One region of the Mesorhizobium sp. CA10 genome, then DNA from elsewhere that is predicted to be linked to it. Evidence: riboswitches for the same ligand, from Rfam matches in the RefSeq annotation. Region 1 holds a riboswitch; the other holds the start of a gene.

Region 1 (7,164 bases):
CTGCGGATGTAATCGGTGAGCGAGACGGACTTGTCGATCGCCACGCCGTCGAAGCGGATGGCGATGTCGCCAGGCCCGGTCGCCGTGACGGCAGCCGCCGAATTGTCGATGACGAAACCGTTCGGCACGGTGAAGGAGACGCCGAGATTGGGGTGCATGAAGGTCTGGCCGCGCACATAGCCTTCTTCCGGCGTGTCGCCGTAAAGCAGGCCGTCTATGCCGGCCAGAAATGCGTCGCGGTCGCGCGTGCCGACGCCGGGCGGGCCGAAATTGCGCGCGAGGCGCTGCGCCAGCTCGATACGCTGCGGCGTGTTCGGGTGCGTCGCCAGGAAGTCGAGGCTGGCGTCGGTGGCGCCGCTCACCGAGCGGAAATCCGTATAGGCCGACATCGACTGCAGGAAGCGGCCGGCGGCATAGGGATCATAGCCCGCCTCGCCGATCGACTTGATGCCGATGGCGTCGGCCTGCAGTTCCTGGTTGCGCGAGAATTGCGCGAGCCTGAGCTTGCCGCGGATCAGCGCCGCCTTGGCGGTCGGGCTGTCGCCGAGCACATCGGAAACCACCTTGGTCGCCAGGCCCTCCTCGGCTTCGAGCTGCTGCCGCTGCAGGCCGTGATTCGCGGTGACGTGGCCCATCTCATGCGCGATGACGGCGGCAAGCTCGGAGGAATCATTGGCCAGCGCCAGCAGGCCGCGCGTCACATAGAGATAGCCGCCCGGCAGCGCGAAGGCGTTGACGTTGGGCGAGTTGAGGATGGTGATGCGATAGGTCTGGGTCGGGTTGGCCGATACCACCGTCAGGTTGCCGACGACCTTGGCCACCATGCGTTCGAGCTTTGGGTCGGAATATTCGCCGCCATAGGTGGCGAGAATCCGCGGGTGCTGCGCCTTCGCCATCTCTGCGAGCTTGGCGTTGGCCACGACATTGTCGACGGTGATCGGCTTGTCGGAAGGTTGGAAGCCGCTCTCCTGCACGTCCGGCGGCGTGAACATCTGGCAGCTCGCCAGCACGGCGACGCTCGCCAGCGCGAGAAATCGTGCCAGCGGCTTCATCCACACCTTCTCAGCGCCGCTCGACAGGTCGGCTTCCTTTCCAAATCTTTCGGCAAATCACGGCCCATCCGGACCAGCATGGCCGGACCTAGCCATACTCCCCCGGACAAGGCAAGGAAACGCCGGATCGCCCATTGCCGGTTTGGCCATAAATTATGTCCGCTTCCGGGCAACATGTTGTGATCCGGCAACGGTGCCGCCTCGATCGCCGATATAGCGCCGGAACGCATCCGGTCCAGACCGATCGAAGAAATCCTCGGCGGGCCCGGCTGCCGCGATCGTGCCTTCGTCGAGAAATGCCACGTCCTGCCCGATGCGGCGCGCATCTTCCGGCTGATGCGTGACGAACAACACCGTCATTTCGCGCTCGGCATGGATGCCGGCCACAAGGTCCAGCATGTCGTCGCGCAGCGCCGGGCCGAGCGACGCGAAAGGTTCGTCGAGCAGCAAAACGGGCCGGTCGCGCAGCAGCACCCGCGCCAGCGCCACGCGCTGCCGCTCGCCGCCGGAAAGCTCGCGCGGCAGCCGCTTTTCCTTGCCGGCAAGACCAACCCGCGCCAGCGCCTCGGCGACGTCCGCGCGATCGGCGTCGCCGAGTTTCAGCGACGGCGAGCGGCCGAGCCCGACATTGGCTTCGACGGAAAGATGCGCAAACAAATTGTTTTCCTGGAACACCATCGACACCGGCCGCATCGAAGGCGGCGTGTTTCCGAGACCGACGCCGCCGATCAGGACCTTGCCCGCATCGGGCACTTCGAAGCCGGCTATCAGATTGAGCAGCGTCGACTTGCCGGAGCCGCTCGGCCCCATGATGGCGGTGATCCTGCCGGCTGCGAATTCGGCGTCGAAGCGAAAGGAAGATTCGCCATAGCTGAACGAGACGCCATCCAGCGCGACGGGGAGACCCTTTTGCGCGGCGATGCCGTCGATGGTCGTCGTCATGACTTTCCTTCCCGCCCCAGCCAGTCGGCCGCGACCACCAGCATCAGGCAGACGAGGCCGAGCAGCAAGGCAAGTCCCGCGGCGTCGGCTGTCCTGTAGCTGCTCATGCGCGCCAAAAGCAGATAGGGCAAGGTCTGCACGGAATCGCTGCCGAACAGCGCGATCACGCCGAGATCGCCGAGCGACAGCGCCATGGCGAAGGCAAAGCCGGTCGCCAAAGGCCGCCTGAGCGACGGCCAGTCTATCAGGCTGAGCCGGTTCCAGCCGGATATGCCGAGCGCAAGGCAAAGCCGCTCGTGGCGCTCGCTCGCCGCGTCATAGGCCGGGCGAACGGCGCGGACGGCGAAGGGCATCGCCATCACTGCGTTGACGGCGACGACCATGGCCGGCGCGATGGCAAAGACGTCGGTGACGTGGCGAAGCGCCAGGAACCAGCCGGCGCCGAGCACGATCGGTGGCACCACGAGCACGAAGCCGGCGCCGGTGTCGGCGGCATGTTCGAGCAGGCCCATGGCCCCGCCTGCCCGGCCCCGCAGAGCCAGCGCGCGCCGTGCCGCGATCAGCGCCAGCGAGAGCGTCACGCTGAGAAGCGCCGCAAGCAGGGCAAGGCCGGCGCTTGTGAGGGTGACGCGGCGCACCGCTTCCTCGCCTGCCAGCCGGCCGAGATCGGCCTCCAGGCCTGAAAGCACGGTCGCCAGCATCGGTCCGGCGACGAACAGCAGGGCAAGCATGATGAGGCCGGCATTCAGCACGGTTTCGAGCCGGCCCGCAGAAAGGTAGCGGCGCGGCGCCACCGGCAGATTGGCATCACCGACCGTGTTGGCGCCGAGCCGCGTGAGTGCTGCGACCACGACGAAGGTGAGCGCGATCTGAAGAAACGTCAGTGTTACGGCCCGCGCAGGATCGAAATCGAAGCGCAGCGCCTGGTAGATGGCCACTTCCAGTGTCGTCGCGGCCGGACCGCCGCCGAGCGTCAGCACGATGGTGAAGGAAGTGATGCAGAGCATGAAGACCAGCCCGGCAATCCCCGGCAGGGCCGCGCGCAGCACCGGCCATTCGATCAGCCGGAAGGCCGGCCAGGCACCCATGCCGAGCTGGCTCGCCAGCCGCCACTGGTCGGCCGGAACGGTGCCCAGCGCCTCGAGGAACAGTCGCGTCGCCAAGGGCAGGTTGAAGAAGACATGAGCGACAAGGATGCCGGAGAGGCCGTAGATCCCCGGCCAATCCGCACCGCCACGTCGGGCGAAGACGCCGGCAAAATATCCGACCCGACCGTAGAGCGCCAGAATGCCGAGTGCGGCGACGATCGCCGGCAAGGCCAGCGGCACGGTGAACAATTGCAGGATCAGGCGGCGTCCCGGGAAACTTGGGTGTCTCGACAAAGCGCGCGCCACGAGCAGCGCCGGCGCGACCGACAGCAGCGTCGAGAGAGCCGCCTGCCACAGCGTGAAGCGGGCGACGCGCAGGAGATAATTGTCGAAGGCGGCGGCAGCGCCGGAGAGATCGTGCGCGCCTTCGACGGCGAGGCCGGCGAAGGCACCGCCGATGAGGAGGGCGATGGCCGCCAGCGCGATGATACCGGCAGTGATGCGGGAGTCAGGCACGGGGTGCACGCTGCACATACAGGGTTCGAGTTAACGTATGCCGCGTTCCTTCGCGCCCCCCTCTGTCCTGCCGTAGAGCGATCATCTTGGAAGGATAATAACCGAGACGCCCTACTTGCTCATCACCGCCAGCCACTCATCCACCCACGCCTTGCGGTTGGCGGCGACCTCCTGCGGGCTGAACAGCAAGGTCTTGGTCGGCTTCACCAATTTGTCGAAGGCCGGGTTGAGCGGCTTGTCGGTCTTGCCGGCTGGGAACATCCAGTTGGTTTCCGGAATGACATCCTGGAATTTCGGTCCGGTCATGAAGGCGATGAACTTTTGCGCCAGCGGGTTCTTCGCGCCCGTCGTGGTGATGCCGGCAACCTCGATCTGCAGGTATTCGCCTTCCTCGAACGAGGCCGCCTGGTAGCGCTCGGTGTTCTCGGCCACCATGTGGTAGGCCGGCGAGGTGGTGTAGGACAGCACCATCGGCGCCTCGCCCTTGGTGAACAGGCCATAGGCCTCGCTCCAGCCCGGCGTCACCGTCAGGACCTTGGTCTTGAGCTTTGCCCAGGCCTCCGGCGCCTTGTCGCCATAGACTGACTTCACCCACAAAAGCAGCCCGAGACCGGGCGTCGAGGTGCGCGGATCCTGAATGACGATCTTGTCCGTGCCGGCGCCTTCGATCAGCTCCTTCAGGCTCTTCGGCGGGACTTTAAGCTTCTGCGTATCATAGACGACGGCGAAATAGCCGTAGTCGAAAGGCACGAAAGTGTCGTCGCTCCAACCTCCAGGCACGTCGATGGCGGAGACTTCGCCATGCGGCGCGAACAGTCCGCTCGCCTTGGCGTCGGCGGTGAGATTGGTGTCGAGGCCGAGCACGATGTCGGCCTTGGTGCCGGCGCCTTCGAGCTTGACGCGGTTGAGGAGCGCCACGCCGTCGGCCACCGAGACGAATTCGAGATCGCAGCCGCATTCGGCCTCGAATTCCTTCTTCACCGCCGGGCCGGGACCCCAATCGGCGGTAAAGCTTTCATAGGTATAGACGGTGAGCTTGTCCTTCGCAGCGGCAGGCGCGACGCCCGCCAGAAGCGAAACAAAGCCGGTTGCGAGAATGAGATGGGACAGTATTGCGCGCATATCGGCGCCTCCTTCGTTCGAGTGACAAGGAATTGAGGCGCCGGATGGTCCGAAACGTCTAATCCCTCCGCCGGTACAAACCGGATCAGGTTCAGCGGGTTGGCTTGATCGCCTCTCAGCCGGATCACGTCCGGCACCCCGTTAGAGCGTTTCGACAGATAGGCCCGGCCGAAGCGGCGCGCAAGCGGAAGTTTGCCGGGCAGCTAATGTTCGCCGGCAGGCTCGCAGCCGAAGCGCGCGGCATCCCGCTTCCGTTTCGCCCGACGGGCTGGTAAGGGCGACGGCCATGGGCACATTCACCATCCTGCTTGGCGGCGAGCTTATCCGCACGCCCCGGCTCGAACGCCAGATCGCTGGCTCGCGCGTCATCGCCGCCGATGCCGGCATCGGCCATGCCCGCATGCTTGGACTTGTCCCCGAACTTTGGGTCGGCGATTTCGACTCGGTGCCGGCGAACCTGCCGGATGATCTCGCCGCCGTGCCGCGAAAAGTCTTTCCGGCCGAGAAGGACATGACCGATGGCGAGCTCGCCATAGCGGAAGCGCTTCAGCGTGGCGCCACCAGCCTCGTGTTGGCCGGCGCCTTTGGCGGCAAGCGCGCCGACCATGCCTTCCTGCATCTGGCGCTGGCCGTGCGGCTGGCCGAGGCTGGCACGACCGTGCTGCTGACCAGTGGCGCGCAGGAAGGCGCCCCCATCCTGCGCGGCAAGGCCAGCTTCGACTATGACGACGGCACCTTGTTTTCGGTGCTCGGCTTTTCCGACCTGTCCGGCCTGACGGTCACCGGCGCCAAATGGCCGCTCGACCGCGTCGAGGTGGCGTTCGGTTCCTCGCTCACTATATCAAACGAGGTCAAAGGGCAGCTTGGCATCGCGCTGGAGCGCGGCCGGGCGCTGCTTCTGGCCCATCCCTATCCTCTTCCAGAAAGTTGACATGGCGCCGCCACTCCTCAACCTCGACGGCATTAAACTGACCTTCGGCGGCACCCCGCTGCTCGACGGCGCGGCGCTCAGCGCATCCGCCGGCGAGAAGATCGCGCTGGTCGGACGCAACGGCTCGGGCAAATCGACGCTGCTCAAGATCGCCGCCGGGATGATCGAGCCGCAGGACGGCGAGGTGTTCCGCCAGCCTTCGGCGACCGTCCGCTATCTGCCGCAGATGCCGGACATGGACGGCTTCGCCGATGTGCGCGCCTATGTCGAGGCGGGCCTTGGCCCGGCCGACGATCCGCATCGCGCCACCTATCTGATGGAACATCTTGGCCTGACCGGCGAGGAGCGGCCGAACGACCTGTCCGGCGGCGAGGCGCGCCGCGCCGCCCTTGCCCGCGTCATGGCGCCGGAACCCGACATCCTGCTCCTCGACGAGCCGACCAACCATCTCGACCTTTCGGTGATTGAATGGCTGGAAGAAGAGCTCGCCCGCACCTCCTCCGCGGTGATCCTGATCTCGCATGACCGCCGCTTTCTCGAGCGCGTCACGCGCGCCACCGTCTGGCTGGATCGCGGCCAGACGCGGCGGCTGGAAAAGGGCTTTGCGCATTTCGAGGAATGGCGCGACCAGGTGCTGGAAGAGGAAGAGCGCGACCAGCACAAGCTCGGCCGCCAGATCGTGCGCGAGGAACATTGGCTGCGCTATGGCGTGACCGCCAGGCGCAAGCGCAACATGCGCCGCCTCGGCGAGTTGCAAACCATGCGCCAGCGCTTCCGCAGCCATCGCGGCGCAGAGGGCACCGCGACGATGGTGGCCAGCGACGCCGCCGAATCCGGCAAGCTGGTGATAGAGGCCAGGAACATCGACAAGAGCTTTGGCGATCTCACCGTGGTCAAGGGGTTCTCGACCCGCATCCAGCGCGGCGACCGCGTCGGCCTGGTCGGCCCGAACGGCGCCGGCAAGACGACATTGTTGAAGATGCTGACCGGCGAGCTGGCGCCGGACGCCGGCACCGTGCGCCTTGGCGTCAATCTCGAGATTGCGACGCTCGATCAGAAGCGCGAGGCCGTCGATCCGCAGGAGACGCTGGCGCATTACCTCACCGACGGACGCGGCGAGAACCTTGTCGTCAATGGCGAGCAGCGTCATGTCGTCTCCTACATGAAGGATTTCCTGTTCAAGCCGGAGCAGGCCCGCACGCCGGTGCGCGAGCTTTCCGGCGGCGAACGCGCGCGGCTGCTTTTGGCCCGCGTGCTGGCCCGGCCGGCGAACCTTCTGGTGCTGGACGAACCGACCAACGATCTCGACATGGAGACGCTGGAGCTGCTGCAGGAGCTTGTCGCGGGCTTTGCCGGAACCGTGATACTGGTCAGCCACGACCGCGACTTCCTTGACCGCACCGTCACCAGCATGATCGCGCCGGACGGCGGTGGCCGCTGGATCGAATATGCCGGCGGCTATTCCGACATGCTGGCGCAGCGCGGCGGCTCCAGGCTGGAAGACCGCAAGGCA
Region 2 (7,164 bases), on a different contig from region 1:
GCCAGGCACGTGCCGGTTTGGTGCCCGGCTTTCGCGTGCCCGGATTCGCCTGATCTTTGCTTCGCGCAGCACCGCGACGGGATCGGCGCCCGTCCATTCGATCCCGGCCTTCCGCGCAAAGACCAGGAACGCCTGTCGCGCCTTGTCGAGATCGATCTCTCCGCTCCGCGCCGCCTCGCAGGCGCGGAATGCGTTGGCGTAGCTGCCGCCCCGCATGGCCTGCGGCCATTCCTTGAGAAAGTTCTGCATCGCGGTAAGAGAGGTGATCTCGCGCTTGAAGCCGGCACCCACCGCGATGGCCACGGGGGGACGAAGTTCGATGTCGCTTCTGATGGAGCCTTCCTGCATGACTGCGGCATCCTTTGAATTTCAACGACTTGGGCAGTTTCAATGCCTTCCAAATGCGGAGCCGATGCGAAGGTTCCGCCAAATCATTTAGTCGCCGCTGACGGAACAACACCCTGCCGGCGGCGTTTGCCCCGGGAGCTCCCATGTTCGACCTGCTCGTGTTTCCGCCCCTGCGGAGGCAGGGCGGAGCTCACCAACGCAACAGGAGAGAAACGATGAAAACCACCCTCATTCCAGCTGTCGCCGGCCTGGCTCTGATGGCCGGCATCGGCATAGCGGCCGCGGACGAGGTGATCGTCACCCCCGAGCAGCAGACCGTGGTCAAGGAATATGTTCACAAGCATCCGATCGCCTCGGTCAATGTGCTCGGCCTCGAGCTTGGCGTCGGCTCCACCGTGCCTGACACCGTCGAGTTGCAGCAGGTTCCGGACGTCCAGTACCGCTATGCGGTCGTCAACGACCATACGGTGCTGATCGATCCCGGCACGCGCCGCGTTGTTCAGGTGATCGAGTAGATCCAGCCCTGGAAGAGCCCGATCCTCCGAAGCACTGGGCAAGGATCGGGCTCTTTTCGCATCCGGGCATAAGGCCTAAGATAAGGCAGTGGTTTGGGAGGCAACGAAGCGCGGAAGGAGTCGTTGCCATGCATCATCCACACGTCGAATCACCTGACATCGCACGCCAAGTCGACAAGCTTTTAGCCGAGCATAGGACTGGCCTGCTGTCGATGCACGAGGCGATTACCCTGCTGCGCCAGCGCACGGGGACCGACCGCTCTGACGCGGATTTAGCCGGATTGATTACAAAAAAGGCAGCGCATCTGGGCATCGCGGTCGTCACCGACGGACACTGAGCGAAATTGCCGTCCAGGTCGGTCGCTTGTTCGTGATACCGAAGACGACACGCGAAAATTCGGCTAATGTTCGCGCCGGGGAACCGTCCCAACATCAGGAGGCGACAGTGACGGACGACAGGCACGAACGCATTCGCCAGCGCGCGCACGAGATCTGGGAGCAGGCCGGCCGGCCCGAAGGCGCTCATAAGGAGCATTGGGACCAGGCGACGGCCGAAGTCGATGCGGCCGGCAAGCCGAAAGCCAAGAGCCCAAAAAAGGCCGCCGCCCCCAAGGCCGACAAGCCGAAAGCGGCCAAGGCGGAGAAGCCCGCCAAGGGCCCGGCCAAGGCAAAGTCCCCCGCCAAGAAGACCAAGGGCTGACCGCCAGCCAAGGCCTGCCCCCTTTTCACCGGATCATGTGACGGTGCGACGCTCCGTGTGAGAACTGTGCCCGGAGGCTATACCGACCATGCGCAAAGTCGTCTTGATCATGACCATGTCGGTCGACGGATATGTCGTAGGGCCGGTGGGAATGTCGACGGGCGGTTTTCCTGAACGGCAGAGCTCAAGCGGTGGAAACTCGATCGCATCAGTCGCGCTGGCACACACATCATGGGCCGCGTGAGTTACGAGGAAATGGGGCCGTACTGGCAAAAATCCGAGGATGCCTATGCCGCGCCGATGAACGACATCCCCAAGGTCGTGTTTTCGAAAACGCTGAAAGAGGCGACTTGGCCAGAGTCCACTATTGCGAAAGGTGACCTGCACGAGGAAATCGCTAAATTGAAAAAGCAACCCGGCGGCGAAATCATTGCATGGGGCGGCGCAGAGTTCGCTCAGGCGCTGTCGAAGGCGGGGCTGATTGATGAGTATGTCATCCTGACTCGGCCGATCGCCTATGGCGGTGGCAAACCGCTATTCAGCGGTTTGACCGACGCGCTCAAGCTAGATGTCCTCGTGACGGCCGCTTACGATAACGGCACCATGCTTCGCATCTACGCTCCCCGCTGAACTGTCACGACCTCTGAGCGAAGGCTTCGACCATGGCGGCCGGCTGACCGGCACGCTCGGCATCGCCGCCGCCAGCCACGCCGGCGGCAGGCGGGTTGCAATTAAGCTATAAGAGGAGGCTATCGCGTCCCTTGCTTTCCGGCGTATCGCGCGACCGCGCAGAGGAAGGCAAGCGCTGCCATGTCGCAAGCTGCGCGTGACGGCGACGGACCTTTGGCGAAAAGGACCGCGTCGGCAACCGGGACCGTCAGGCCATGCTTGCGGGCGAATGAAGTGACTTCGTAGGGCTGATCGTCAGGCTGTATGCCGATGTCGATTTGTTGGTCCATCAAAACGAAATTCCTCCCTGGTATATGGCTTTACCCTCCTTCGCCTGCGCAGAATTAACGCCCGGCCGCTCGCCCGCGTCCACCAATTGGCGATTGTGTGAAACGATGCATTTTTCGAGGCCCAGAGCCGAGGGTTGCAGCGGCATGATTGTTCGCGTCGCTGGCGGCCTTGGAGTTCCTTCCCTTCTCTAACGGAAGAGGTCAGAACGCTCTCACCACGCATCGCTCGATCGGGCAAACCTGACTCCCGCCGCTATCATCGCGCTTTCGCATTCGCTGATCAGCCTGAGGTTGCGCAAATACCGCGCCGCCGTCTCCGGCAGCCAGGCCGCGCACGCCTCGACATAGGCGCGGCCATGCACCAGCGTGCCGGTCGAAAGCCGCTCCTCCTTTTCGGCTATCACCTTCAGATATTGCCGGATGAAGCGGATGTCGTCGGCGATGTCCTGGCTGGCCATGCGCCAGGCGCCGGCAAGGCGTTCGCGCTCGGCGAGCGGCAAAGGCGACAACAACGGGTGGGAGAGGTCGGCAAAAGCGGCATGGTTCGCGGTGTTCAAGCAAATCCCCTCAAAGAAAGGGAGGTATCGTACTTTACGTACGAAAAGCAATCAAGCGAGATTCGTACAATTTGAACGACAAAATAGTTAGATAAAGCAGTTATAAGAAAACTACAAAAATCTTATAACCACCGGCATCTCCCATAGGGAGATGGGCGGTTGGCCCAACCGACACCGCAAAAAAGCGCTTTCCCAGCACCGTAAACAGTGCTTTAACCCCGCCATCCACAGGGGTGCTTCGTACGGTCGGGGCTGAGATGGTGGCGGCAAGCCTCCGGACCCTAAAGCTGATCTGGATAATACCAGCGGAGCGAGGCGGGCCATGTTTTCCGGCGCACAGATTTCCCTTTATCCCATGGCCGACGATTTCGTCGGCGTGATCCTTGGCGCGCTTGGCGCGCTCGATCCTTACCGCGACAGGCTGAGGATCGAAACCGACGATATCTCGACGCTGCTGGTCGGGCCGCCCGAGGTGCTGTTCCCAGCCATGCGCGACCTGTTCGTGGCGGCCGCCAAAAGCGGCAGGCATTGTGTTCTGTCGGCAGCCGTCTCGCGCGGCTGCCCCGGCGAGCCGGATGACCCGATCTGCCGCTCCGAGGAGATCGGCGGCCCGGCGATCCCGCTCGACGACCGCAAGCGCGCCGCGCTGCGCGCCGTCGGGGCCACGCTTTCGACCAACCAGCCGGTGGCGGCGCAATTCTCGCTCTATGTGATGGGTACCGGCGACCACATGGACGAGATCTATGGCTGCATCGATTTCCTGAAACAGTCGGGCGTCTTCGAACGCTCCAAGCATTTTTGCACCAAGCTGCGCGGCGACGCCGGCGCGGTGTTCGCCACGCTGAACGAAGCCTTCTGCCGCTTCGGGCCGGGCGCCGGTCACGTGACGCTCGACATCACCATTTCGGCGAACAGCCCGACCGCGGCTTGAGCGCAAGCTCGATCTATCGAGGTAGATGTCGTGGCTGTTTGGCTTGATCCATCGCGTGGGGGAGATGCCCCCAGGCCCATCTCGCAGGAGAGAGGGGAACCTTCGGCGATTGGCGAAGGCAGAGGTGACGGCGAATCTCCCCCCTTGCGGGGGAGATGCCCGGCAGGGCAGAGGGGGGTGCCGTCCCGCCGACCGCTCAACTGGTTGCGCACGCGGCGTTCGCCAATTGGTTTCGCACAAGTTTCGAAAGCTGGCGTTCCTACCCGCCCCCCTCTTGCCTGCCGGCCATCTCCCCCTCTAGGGGGGAGATCAGCCTTCACCACGACCGTCGCCAAGATCTTCCCTGCTGCGCTGGCTTTCGCTCTCCTTCTCGTCGCTTGGGAGCTCTACGCCCGCCTTGGCGGCATCGCCCCTACCGTGCTCCCTGCACCCTCGCGCGTGCTGGCGCAGGCCTGGGAGAACCGGGCGGCGCTGGCCGACAACACGCTTCCCACCATCCGCGCCACGCTGGCGGGCTTTGCTTGCTCGCTCGTTGCCGCCTTCATCCTCTCGGCGCTGGTTGACTTCTTTGCCCCGTTGCGCCGCGCGCTGTTCCCGCTCCTGATCGCCAGCCAGACCTTGCCGCTGGTGGCGATCGCGCCGCTGGTGGTGCTTTGGTTCGGCTTCGGGCTGTTGCCGAAGATCCTGCTCGTGGCGCTGGTCACCTTCTTTCCGATGATGGTGGCATTGGTCGCGGGCTATGCCGCCACGGCCAAGGAAGTCAGCCAGATGCTCGCCGCCATGGGAGCGGGCCGCCGGCGCATCTTCTGGCTCGCTCGGTTGCCGTCGGCGCTGCCCTATTTCTTCGCCGGACTGCGCATCTCCATCACCTATGCGGTGGTCGGCGCCATCTTCGCCGAATATGCGGGCGCGGCGAAAGGGCTCGGCATCTACATGCTCAGCGCCAAGAACAATTTCCGCCCCGACCTGGTGCTCGCCGCCGTCGCGGTCAACTCGGCGCTCACGCTCACACTGTTCGGCCTCGCCGTGCTCGGCCAGCGTCTCGCCATGCCCTGGGAAAATGCAAAGAGCGAAAGGGCGGGGCGCTATGGCGACAAGCCTTCCGGAGAGGGCCGGCCATGACCCGGCTCGAGCTCCGCAACATGCGAAAAAACTTCGGCGCGCTCGAGGTTCTGGCAGGCATTTCGCTGCATGTCGAAGAGGGCGAGTTCGTCTCGATCCTCGGCCCCTCCGGCGCGGGCAAGTCGACACTGTTCCAGTTACTCACCGGCGCGATCCGGGGCGAGGGCGAGATGCGGTTCGACGGCGCGCCGCTCGATGGCGCCCGCTTCGCCTTCATGCCGCAGCGCGATGCGCTGATGCCGTGGCGGCGCGTCATCGACAATGCGACGCTGGGGCTTGAGGTGCAGGGCATAAAGCGCCGCGCGGCGCGCGAGCGCGTGGCCCCGTTGTTCGCCGAGTTCGGCCTTGCCGGCTTCGAGCGCGCCTGGCCGGCCGAGCTGTCCGGCGGCATGCGCCAGCGCGCGGCATTGCTGCGCACCGTCGTGCAGCAGCGCGACATGCTGCTCCTCGACGAGCCGTTCGGCGCGCTCGACGCGCTCACCCGCGCGGCCATGCAGCGCTGGCTGGAGACGATGTGGCGAAACCATCGCTGGACGGCGCTGCTCATCACCCATGACGTGCGCGAGGCGGTGCTTCTGTCCGACCGTATCTATGTGCTGTCGGCACGGCCCGCGCGCGTGGTGCGCGAGGTGGCTGTGCCGCTGCCGCGCCCGCGCACCGAGAGCGCTGCACTTGCCGGCAAGGCAGCCGCGATCGAAGCCGGCATCCTCGAGATTTTGCTCGGCGCCGCCGAACCGATTTCCCGACCATCCGATGGAGAAAACCGATGACCGACTTCACCCGCCGTCAAGCGATGCTTCTGGCCGCCAGCCTGCCATTTGCCGGGACTGCTGCACGTGCCCGGGCCGCCGCGCAAAAAATCACCGTCGCGCTCGACTGGACCGTCAACACCAATCACATCGGCCTGTTCGTCGCCCGCGACAAGGGCTTTTACCGCGATGCGGGCATCGAGGTCGAAATCCTGCCCTATGGCGACACCGGCTCGGGCACGCTGGTCGCCAGCCAGGTTGCCGATTTCGGCATTTCCGGCTCGCTCGGCCTGTTTACGCAAAAGAGCGCGGGCGCGGATTTGAAGGCCGTCTACGCCGTCGTCCAGTCGGAGACCGGCCGCGTCGTCTTCAACGCCGACCGCGCCGCCATCAAGACTCCGAAAAATCTCGACGGCCTGACCTATGGCGGTTTCGGCAGCGACTGGGAGAACGCGCTGATCTCGACCATCATCCGCCATGACGGCGGCAAAGGTGAGTTTTCCACTGTGACGCTGGGCACCTCGGCTTACGAGGCATTGGCCAACGGCGCGGTCGATTTCACGCTGGAAGTCTCGACGTGGGAAGGCGTCGAGGCCGGACTGAAAGGCCTCAAGCAGCGCAGCTTCCGCTATGCCGATTATGGCGTGCCGGACGAGCACACCACGTTGATCGTTTCCAGCAACGCCTTCCTCGCCGCCAACCGACAGGCGGCCGCGGCCTTCGTCCAGGCGACGCGGCGCGGCTACGCATTCGCCGTCGACCATGCGCAGCAGGCGGGCGAGCTGCTGATCGCCGCGAACAAGGATACGCTGACCAACCCAGCGCTGGTGCAAGCCTCGCTGAAGGCGCTGAACGACGGGCACTTCCTGAAAAGCGCGGACGGCGCCATCGGCACGATGGACAAGGCCAAGATGGAGGCGATGGGCGGGTATCTGTTCGCCTCGGGGATCCTACTGGATGGCGATGGCAAGGTGCTAAAGGAGCGGCCGAATCTCGGGGCCTATTTCACGAATGAGTTTGTGGGGTAGGGCCACCCCCTGAGGGGCACGAAGGAACTCAATGTCTCAGGAGGCCCGCAAGTTCACTTCAACTATCGGCCTTCTTGCGGCTGAACAGCCTTCTCAGCCACACCAGCGGCAACAGCACGAGGAAGGCGCCCTTCTTCAGCACCAGCAGCGCCAGCGCGATCAGCCCGACGCCGGCGGCCTTGCCGTATTTGACCCCGAGCATCGTCGCCAAGACGCCCAGCGCGCCGTAACCGGCCACCTTGTCGCCGCTGGAGA

The links. Region 1 has a riboswitch for thiamine pyrophosphate ahead of thiB (thiamine ABC transporter substrate binding subunit). Riboswitches for the same ligand answer to the same signal wherever they lie in the genome.
Region 2: it holds a riboswitch for thiamine pyrophosphate, as region 1 does, so the genes downstream of both, LB535_RS10540 (Ykof family thiamine-binding protein) here and thiB (thiamine ABC transporter substrate binding subunit) in region 1, are expected to answer to the same signal.

What each region holds. Positions count from the first base shown of each region.
Region 1 is NZ_JAIUHV010000009.1:253,134-260,297, forward strand. Features, by position in the region: gene LB535_RS20230 (M48 family metalloprotease) at 1-1,052, opposite strand, end outside; gene thiQ (thiamine ABC transporter ATP-binding protein) at 1,206-1,994, opposite strand; gene thiP (thiamine/thiamine pyrophosphate ABC transporter permease) at 1,991-3,616, opposite strand; gene thiB (thiamine ABC transporter substrate binding subunit) at 3,710-4,720, opposite strand; TPP riboswitch at 4,766-4,871, opposite strand; gene LB535_RS20250 (thiamine diphosphokinase) at 5,007-5,651, shown strand; gene LB535_RS20255 (ABC-F family ATP-binding cassette domain-containing protein) at 5,653-7,164, shown strand, end outside.
Region 2 is NZ_JAIUHV010000004.1:59,346-66,509, forward strand. Features, by position in the region: gene LB535_RS10510 (DUF982 domain-containing protein) at 1-348, opposite strand, end outside; gene LB535_RS10515 (DUF1236 domain-containing protein) at 564-863, shown strand; gene LB535_RS10520 (hypothetical protein) at 992-1,201, shown strand; gene LB535_RS10525 (DUF2934 domain-containing protein) at 1,309-1,563, shown strand; gene LB535_RS10530 (dihydrofolate reductase family protein) at 1,792-2,193, shown strand; gene LB535_RS10535 (hypothetical protein) at 2,735-3,079, opposite strand; TPP riboswitch at 3,299-3,411, shown strand; gene LB535_RS10540 (Ykof family thiamine-binding protein) at 3,402-4,010, shown strand; gene LB535_RS10545 (ABC transporter permease) at 4,347-5,132, shown strand; gene LB535_RS10550 (ABC transporter ATP-binding protein) at 5,129-5,902, shown strand; gene LB535_RS10555 (ABC transporter substrate-binding protein) at 5,899-6,909, shown strand; gene LB535_RS10560 (DUF2167 domain-containing protein) at 6,968-7,164, opposite strand, start outside.